Regions from separate parts of the Mesorhizobium sp. IMUNJ 23033 genome, predicted to be linked through region 2. Evidence: riboswitches for the same ligand, from Rfam matches in the RefSeq annotation. Region 2 holds a riboswitch; each other region holds the start of a gene.
What was found. Region 2 has a riboswitch for cobalamin ahead of ACFX5Q_RS04410 (DUF1636 family protein). Riboswitches for the same ligand answer to the same signal wherever they lie in the genome.
Positions count from the first base shown of each region.

Region 1: another riboswitch for cobalamin. It lies ahead of ACFX5Q_RS01650 (aromatic ring-hydroxylating dioxygenase subunit alpha); the one in region 2 lies ahead of ACFX5Q_RS04410 (DUF1636 family protein).
Region 3: another riboswitch for cobalamin. It lies ahead of ACFX5Q_RS31855 (ABC transporter ATP-binding protein); the one in region 2 lies ahead of ACFX5Q_RS04410 (DUF1636 family protein).

Region 1 is NZ_JBJACT010000001.1:330,848-333,105, reverse strand. It holds gene ACFX5Q_RS01650 (aromatic ring-hydroxylating dioxygenase subunit alpha) at 1-896, opposite strand, end outside; cobalamin riboswitch at 1,010-1,212, opposite strand; gene ACFX5Q_RS01645 (DUF680 domain-containing protein) at 1,728-1,934, shown strand; gene ACFX5Q_RS01640 (DUF680 domain-containing protein) at 2,012-2,251, shown strand.
Region 2 is NZ_JBJACT010000002.1:231,968-234,225, reverse strand. It holds gene ACFX5Q_RS04415 (winged helix-turn-helix domain-containing protein) at 1-537, shown strand, start outside; cobalamin riboswitch at 567-773, shown strand; gene ACFX5Q_RS04410 (DUF1636 family protein) at 812-1,240, shown strand; gene cobW (cobalamin biosynthesis protein CobW) at 1,243-2,258, shown strand, end outside.
Region 3 is NZ_JBJACT010000045.1:17,857-20,114, forward strand. It holds gene ACFX5Q_RS31850 (ABC transporter substrate-binding protein) at 1-224, opposite strand, end outside; gene ACFX5Q_RS31855 (ABC transporter ATP-binding protein) at 256-1,038, opposite strand; cobalamin riboswitch at 1,226-1,435, opposite strand; gene ACFX5Q_RS31860 (efflux RND transporter periplasmic adaptor subunit) at 1,816-2,258, shown strand, end outside.

The DNA of each region.
Region 1 (2,258 bases), on a different contig from region 2:
TGATAGTGCATCAAGGTGCCGATCCGGTCGGCCGAGACTGTGTCGGACAGGTTCTTCGTCACTGCCCGCTTGCCGTTCATCGTATAGCTGACGGCATCGCGCAGCAGCGGCGCGCGGGTGGCGCGATATTGTCCGGCCGGGTCGATGCGGAACTTGCTAGGGAGGCCCGCCGCCTCGCATTTCGCCCAGTGCGCCAGCATTTCGGGGTCGCTGTCGGCGCCCTGCACACCGGTCACCGTCGGCGCTTCCGGGAAGGTCTTGCAGAGTTCGGGGTGGTTGCCGGCGCAGTGATAGCACTCGCGGTTGTTTTCCCAGACGAGCTTCCAGTTGCCCTTTTCGACGATGGTCGATTCGAAGGCGACCTTCGCCTCGCGCAGTCGGTGCGGCAGCAGATAGGGCTCGATCATGGCGCGCATCGGCGCGAAGTCGGCGGGCTCTTTTGCCAGGCAGATGAAGATGTAGCCGCCGACGCTTTCGCAAGCGACCGGCTTCAGGCTGAACTGGCTCTTGTCGAAACCATCGGCCATCTGCCGGGCGAACAAGAGCCGGCCGTCGAGTTCGTAGGTCCACTGGTGATAGGGGCAGACGAGCTTGGCAGCGGTGCCTTTCTCGGTGTTGCAGACGCGGCTGCCGCGATGGCGACAGGAATTGTGGAAGGCGTTGATCTTGCCTTGCTGGTCGCGCACCAGCACGACCGGATAGTCGCCGATCTGGGCGGTGATGAAGCTGCCGGGCTTCGGCAGTTCGCAGTCATGGCCTATGAACAGCCAGTCGCGATACCAGATCAGTTCCATGTCGAGCTTGAAGAAATCGGCGTCGGTGTAAAAGGGCTGTTCCAGCGAGTAGCCCTGCTTGCGGCTGTGCAGCAGCCTCAGCATGTCGTTGCGCGCATCCATGTCCTGTCCTCGTGTTCAAGGACTGAACTGGTGGTGATGGAGGAAAGATTAGCGGCAACCCGGCGCCAGGCCGGACATGCACCATCCACCTCTTGACCGCCCACCGCGATCAGTCGAGTCTAGAAATCTCGGGCTGGTTTCCGGGCTCTGGAGTGTCCTTGCGGACGGTCGCGACACCTTCCCAGGCTTGTGGCCCAGTGGTCTCCCGTTGCGACTTGAACTCCACCACCGTTGCGGGGGCAGCGCCGGGTTTTGACCGGCTTCCCAATTCTCCGCTTCGTCGTCACCAAGCGGCACCTGAGATGCCATGATCTAATCACGACGGCCGGTTCGGTGGCGGCATGAAAGCGACATCGTATCCATGCGGGCGCGACACGGAATGTGAATACCGCAGCCCATCTCCTAGGGAAGGCCGATCTCCCGCTTTTGCCGCACTTGGCGCCCGTCACGAATCGCCAGCCGATCGGGAGTTAGCCGGCGTCGAAAGGGTTAATAGTATCAAAAAGTGACTATTAGAGGATTCTGAAATCGAACCGAACGGTTCGTTTCTGTTGACGGTGCGTGCAGGACGGTGTGAACGCTGGCACTCCGACACTGTTGGTGATGCATAGGTGGCTTTTTGATAACCAATTGATAAAGTTGATAAAAAGCTTGGTGGTAGTAGGCTCTGGTACAATTTCAAGATGCAGAGTCATGGTCCAAGCGAAACAACTTCGTGATTGGAAACCGCCACCTGGCTTTCCCACATCGGGGCTGTCCGAACGACGCGATTTTCTTCCCAAGACACGCCGCTAGACGGACGAAAAAACTGAAAATACTGGAGTATAAAAAATGAAAAAGATTGTTCTCACTGCCGCCGCCCTTCTGGCCATTTCCGGCAGCGCCTTCGCTGGTAGCGACAATTATGGTTCCAACGGTGCGAACCAGCCTGCCGCCGCAGTCGACAGCTCGCATACCGCTTCGATCCAGAAGCCGGCCCATGCCGACAACCAGCCCGTCGTTCAGGGCAGCGACCGCAACCTTTTCGGCAACAACTAAACAGTCGATCCCAAGACGAGACGCAGAGCGGCGGTCAAGTCCGCCGCTCCGGGATCTGAAATCCAGGAGTGCCCAAAATGAAGAAGATTGTCCTTACCGCCGCCGCGCTTCTGATCGCCGCTGGCAGCGCCTATGCCAATAACGACAGTGTTGGTTCGAGTGCCGTCAACAAGCAGACGACCGCCAACATCGACACCACGCAGACCTCGTCGGTGCGCAACACCGAGTCGCCGGTCTACAAGCTGCTGAATTCGTCGGGCGACGTGCAAAAGTCAGCGCCCCAGGGCAGCGACCGCAACCTCTTCGGCAATCGCTAACCGCCGA
Region 2 (2,258 bases):
CATGGCGTCGCCACCGCCGGCGACCTGCGCGACTACTTTCGCCTCTCGCCAGCCGACATGAAGGGCCGCCTCGAGGAATTGGTCGAAACGGGCGAGCTGCTGCCGGTGCGTGTCGAGGGTTGGGACAAGCCGGCTTACATGCACAAGGACGCCCGTCTGCCGCGCCGGATCGAGGCGCGCGCCTTGCTGGCGCCGTTCGACCCGGTCGTCTTCGAACGGGCGCGGGCGGAAAGACTGTTCGATTTCCGCTACCGCATCGAGATCTACACGCCGGCCGAAAAGCGACAGTACGGCTATTACGTCCTGCCATTCCTGCTCGGCGACCGGATCGTGGCGCGCGTCGACCTCAAGGCCGACCGCCCCGCAAGCGTGCTGCGCGTCCACGCCGCCTATGCCGAAGCCTGCGCACCGCCAGAAACCGCTGCAGAACTCTTCGAGGAATTGAAGCAGATGCAAGGCTGGCTCGGCCTGGAGCGCATCGAGGTGACGCCCGCGGGCGACCTGGGTCCGGCGCTGGCCGACATTGCCGTGTCGTAGACGCGCGTTGACACGACTGTCCCTACAAGCCTAAATCCGCTGCAGACGGTCTCCTCTCGGCAAAGGGAGGAGCCAAGAGGGAATGCGGTGCGGGATCTGAAGATCTCAAATCCGCGGCTGTCCCCGCAACTGTAAGCGACGAGCCTCAGCCGAAAACCACTGGGATGTTCCCGGGAAGGCGGCACCGAGGCGATGACCCGCGAGCCAGGAGACCTGCCGTCTGTGACATAAAGAATCCGATCGCCTGGCGGGTTTTCCGGGCAAGGAGCCTGATTTGGAGCGCGACAGCAGTTTTCCGGCTGAGACAGCGGACATATCGTCCGGCGGGGACGATTCCCTGGCCGGCGTCACAATCATCGTCTGCGCCTCCTGCCGCGACGAAACCGGCTCCGACGCCCATCCCCGCGCCGGCGAACTGCTGGCGCAAGACGCGCGCCGTGCCGCTTCGGGCGAAAACCTCCGCATCCGCACCGTCGAGTGCCTCGGCAATTGCAAGCGCCGCCTCAGCGCCGCGATCCTGCGCGACGGCTGCTGGAGCTACGTCTTCGGCGACTTGACCACGACCAGCGGCGCCGACCTCGTCACCGGCGCAAAGCTCTTCGCCACCTCGACCGACGGCCTCATCCCCTGGCGCGGCCGCCCCGATTCCTTGAAGCGCGGCCTCGTCGCCCGCATCCCTCCCCTCGACATCCTGAAGGACTGACCATGACCGCTCCAGATTCGTCCACCAACCTCTCCCGTGTCCCCTGCACCGTCGTCACCGGCTTCCTCGGCGCCGGCAAGACGACGCTGATCCGCCATCTCCTGGAAAACGCCGGCGGCAAGCGGCTGGCCATCATCGTCAATGAGTTCGGCGATATCGGCATCGACGGCGAGATTTTGAAAGGCTGCGGCATCGACACCTGCCCGGAGGAAAACATCGTCGAGCTGGCCAATGGCTGTATCTGCTGCACCGTCGCCGACGATTTTGTCCCTGCACTGGACCAGATCCTGTCGCTGACGCCGAAGGTCGACCACATCCTGATCGAGACCTCCGGCCTTGCTCTCCCCAAGCCGCTGGTCCAGGCCTTCCAGTGGCCGACAGTCAAAAGTCGCGTCACGGTCGATGGCGTGATCGCCGTTGTCGATGGACCGGCACTGGCCGAAGGCCGCGTCGCCAACGACATGGACGCCCTGCAGGCGCAACGCGCTCAGGATGAGACGCTCGATCATGACGACCCGGTCGAAGAGGTGTTCGAGGATCAGATCGCCTGCGCCGACCTGATCATATTGTCAAAGAGCGATTTGATGGACGCCGCCGGCTCGGCCCGCGCCAACGCGATCATCAACGAACACTCCGCGCGCGCCGTGAAGATCGTGCCGACGTCGCAAGGCAAGGTCGACCCATCGGTGCTGCTCGGCCTCGGTCTTGCCGTCGAAGACGACATCGAGAACCGCAAATCCCATCATGACGGCGCATTCGACCACGAGCATGACGACTTCGACACGTTCATTGTCGACATTCCCTCGATCGCCAACCCCGACGAACTGGCCAAGCGTGTCGCCACCGCCGCCGAAGAGGAAAACGTATTGCGCGTGAAAGGCTTCGTCGAGGTCGGCGGCAAGCCGATGCGGCTTTTGCTGCAGGCCGTCGGCCCGCGCGTCAACCACTATTACGACCGTGCCTGGACGGCCGACGACGACCGCCGCTCGCGCCTCGTCGTCATCGGCCTGAAAGGGCT
Region 3 (2,258 bases), on a different contig from region 2:
TCGGGACCGACCTTGTACCAGCCGGTGATGCCGGTCAGGCCGACGATCGATGGCTGCAGCTTCAGCGCGAAGGCCATCTCGGCCATGTTGAGATCATGGATGACGGCGCGCTTCGGCGGCCCATCGAAGGAGAGCTTCTTGCCGCAGCTGTCGACGGTGACCGGGAAGGCAAAGGCCACCGAAGCGACGAGCGAAAAGGCAAGAGAGAGGGCGAGGCGTTTCACGAGGTGGCTCCTTGGTTGAGGAAATGTCCGTTCAGGATGGCGAGGCGGCGCGGTTGGGAACGTCGAAGACGGTGAGTTCGCGGTCTTCGGTCGGATGGCGCAGGCGGAAGACATCTATGCCGAACACGTCGCGGATGAGCTGCTGGGTCAGCGCCTCGCGCGGCGGCGCCAGCGCATGCAGCCGGGCGTCGTTCATCACCGCGACCCGGGTGGCGAAGGGCGCCACCAGCGCGAGATCGTGCAGCACCGCGACCACGCACATGCCGAAGCCGGCGACCAGTTCGAGCAGCTCGCCGCGGGCGCGCGGATCCAGATGGTTGGTCGGCTCGTCGAGGAACAGTATCTTTGGCTCCTGGGCGAAGGCTCTAGCCAGTTGCGCGCGCTGACGCTCGCCGCCGGAGAGCGAGCCGATGCTGCGGCCGAGCAGCGGCAGCAGCCCCGTCCGGCGCAGCGCGTCGACGACGATGTCGCGATCTTCGCGCAGGCGCCTCATGCCGGCATGCGGGACGCGGCCAAGCTCGACATAGTCGATCAAGGCGAGCAGCGGATCTGGCTGGTCGGTCTGGCCGACGACCGCCATGTTGAGCGCCCGCTCGGCCGGCGTGATCCGGTCGAGACGGCGCCCCGACAGACGCATCTCGCCGGTGCTTGGCTGCAGCGCGCCGCACAGCATGCGCAAAAGCGTGGTCTTGCCGGCGCCGTTGGGACCGATGATGGCCAGGCGATCGCCTGACGCAACCGACAGGCTTACCCCATTCACCAGGCGGCGGCCATTCGCCGTCGCGCTCACGTCGCGGGCTTCGAGCAGCATCATCGGCTCAGCCCCGGCCTCGAAGCGGGGATGCGAGCCAGCCCGGTTGAATCGCGGCAAAGCGGGCACACGATGATGCGATGGATGGAGGCTTCCAAATTTCCGTCACTTTCCAAAACTGGCGACGGAAGGAAGCTGGGCCGATCGGACGACAGACCGATGGCTACGTCTCCTCCCGGCACACCCCGTCCGGTCAACTCGTGCTGATGGCAGGTCTCCTGGCTCGCGGGTCTCGGCTTCATCCTGCCTTCCCAGCCTTGCCGGCCAGTGGCATTTGCGGATGTTGCTCGCCGCTTACAGTTGCGGGGGCAGCCACGGCCTCGACCCGAAAGCGGGTCTCACCGTGTTCCCTTTTCACCCCTCGCCTTTCGGCTCGGGGACCATCATTTTTCTACCGTAGGTTTCCCCTGATCGCGCCGCAATGGTTTTTTGATTGCAGGCATCGGTTCGCCTTCGGTAGGCTGCATATGTAATAACATTACGTAACAAGCGCTGCCATATGCTGTCAACACCAGCGGCCGACGTTTCCTCTTTCCCTCGATGTCCAGGCATATCGACAGGCCCGGCGTCTTGGGGGGCTGGCGCCAAAACATCGGAAAACTTTCAGAACCCGATCGGGATTTCAGGGCCCGAAAAGGCGAATAGGATCGTGCTGGTCAAGACGGGCGCCGGTCCCTGGGATCAAACTTAATGATCGCCCCGGTTCTTCTCCGGCCAATGGGATCTTCGGCTAACGCGCCCTTGCCCGGCGCAGGCCGCAACATCGGGTAAGGAGACAACATGACACTCTTGCACAACAGGCGCGGAAAGCATCGTCTCGTCGCCGCATCCTTGGCAGCACTTGCCTGCGCCGCCGCAGTCGTCTGGTATGGCGCAAAGGGCGAGGCCGCGGCGGTCGAACCGCACGTGCCCGAAGCCAAGCTTGTCCGGGCCATGGCGGTGAAGCCTGCCCCGCAGGCCGACGAGCGCATCGCCATCGGCGAGATCCGGCCGCAGCGCGAAAGCGATCTTGGCTTCCGGCTGTCCGGCAAGCTCGTGCAGCGCTCAGCAGAGGTCGGCCAGATGGTGAAGAAGGGCGATGTCCTCGCCCGCATCGAAGACCAGGACTATCGCAACCGCCTCGCCAGCGCCAAGGCCGACGTCGCCGCCGCCGAGGCCGTTCTGGTCGAAGCCAGTGCCGCCGAGGCCCGCATCGGGGCACTTCTCGCCAAGGGCTTTGCAAC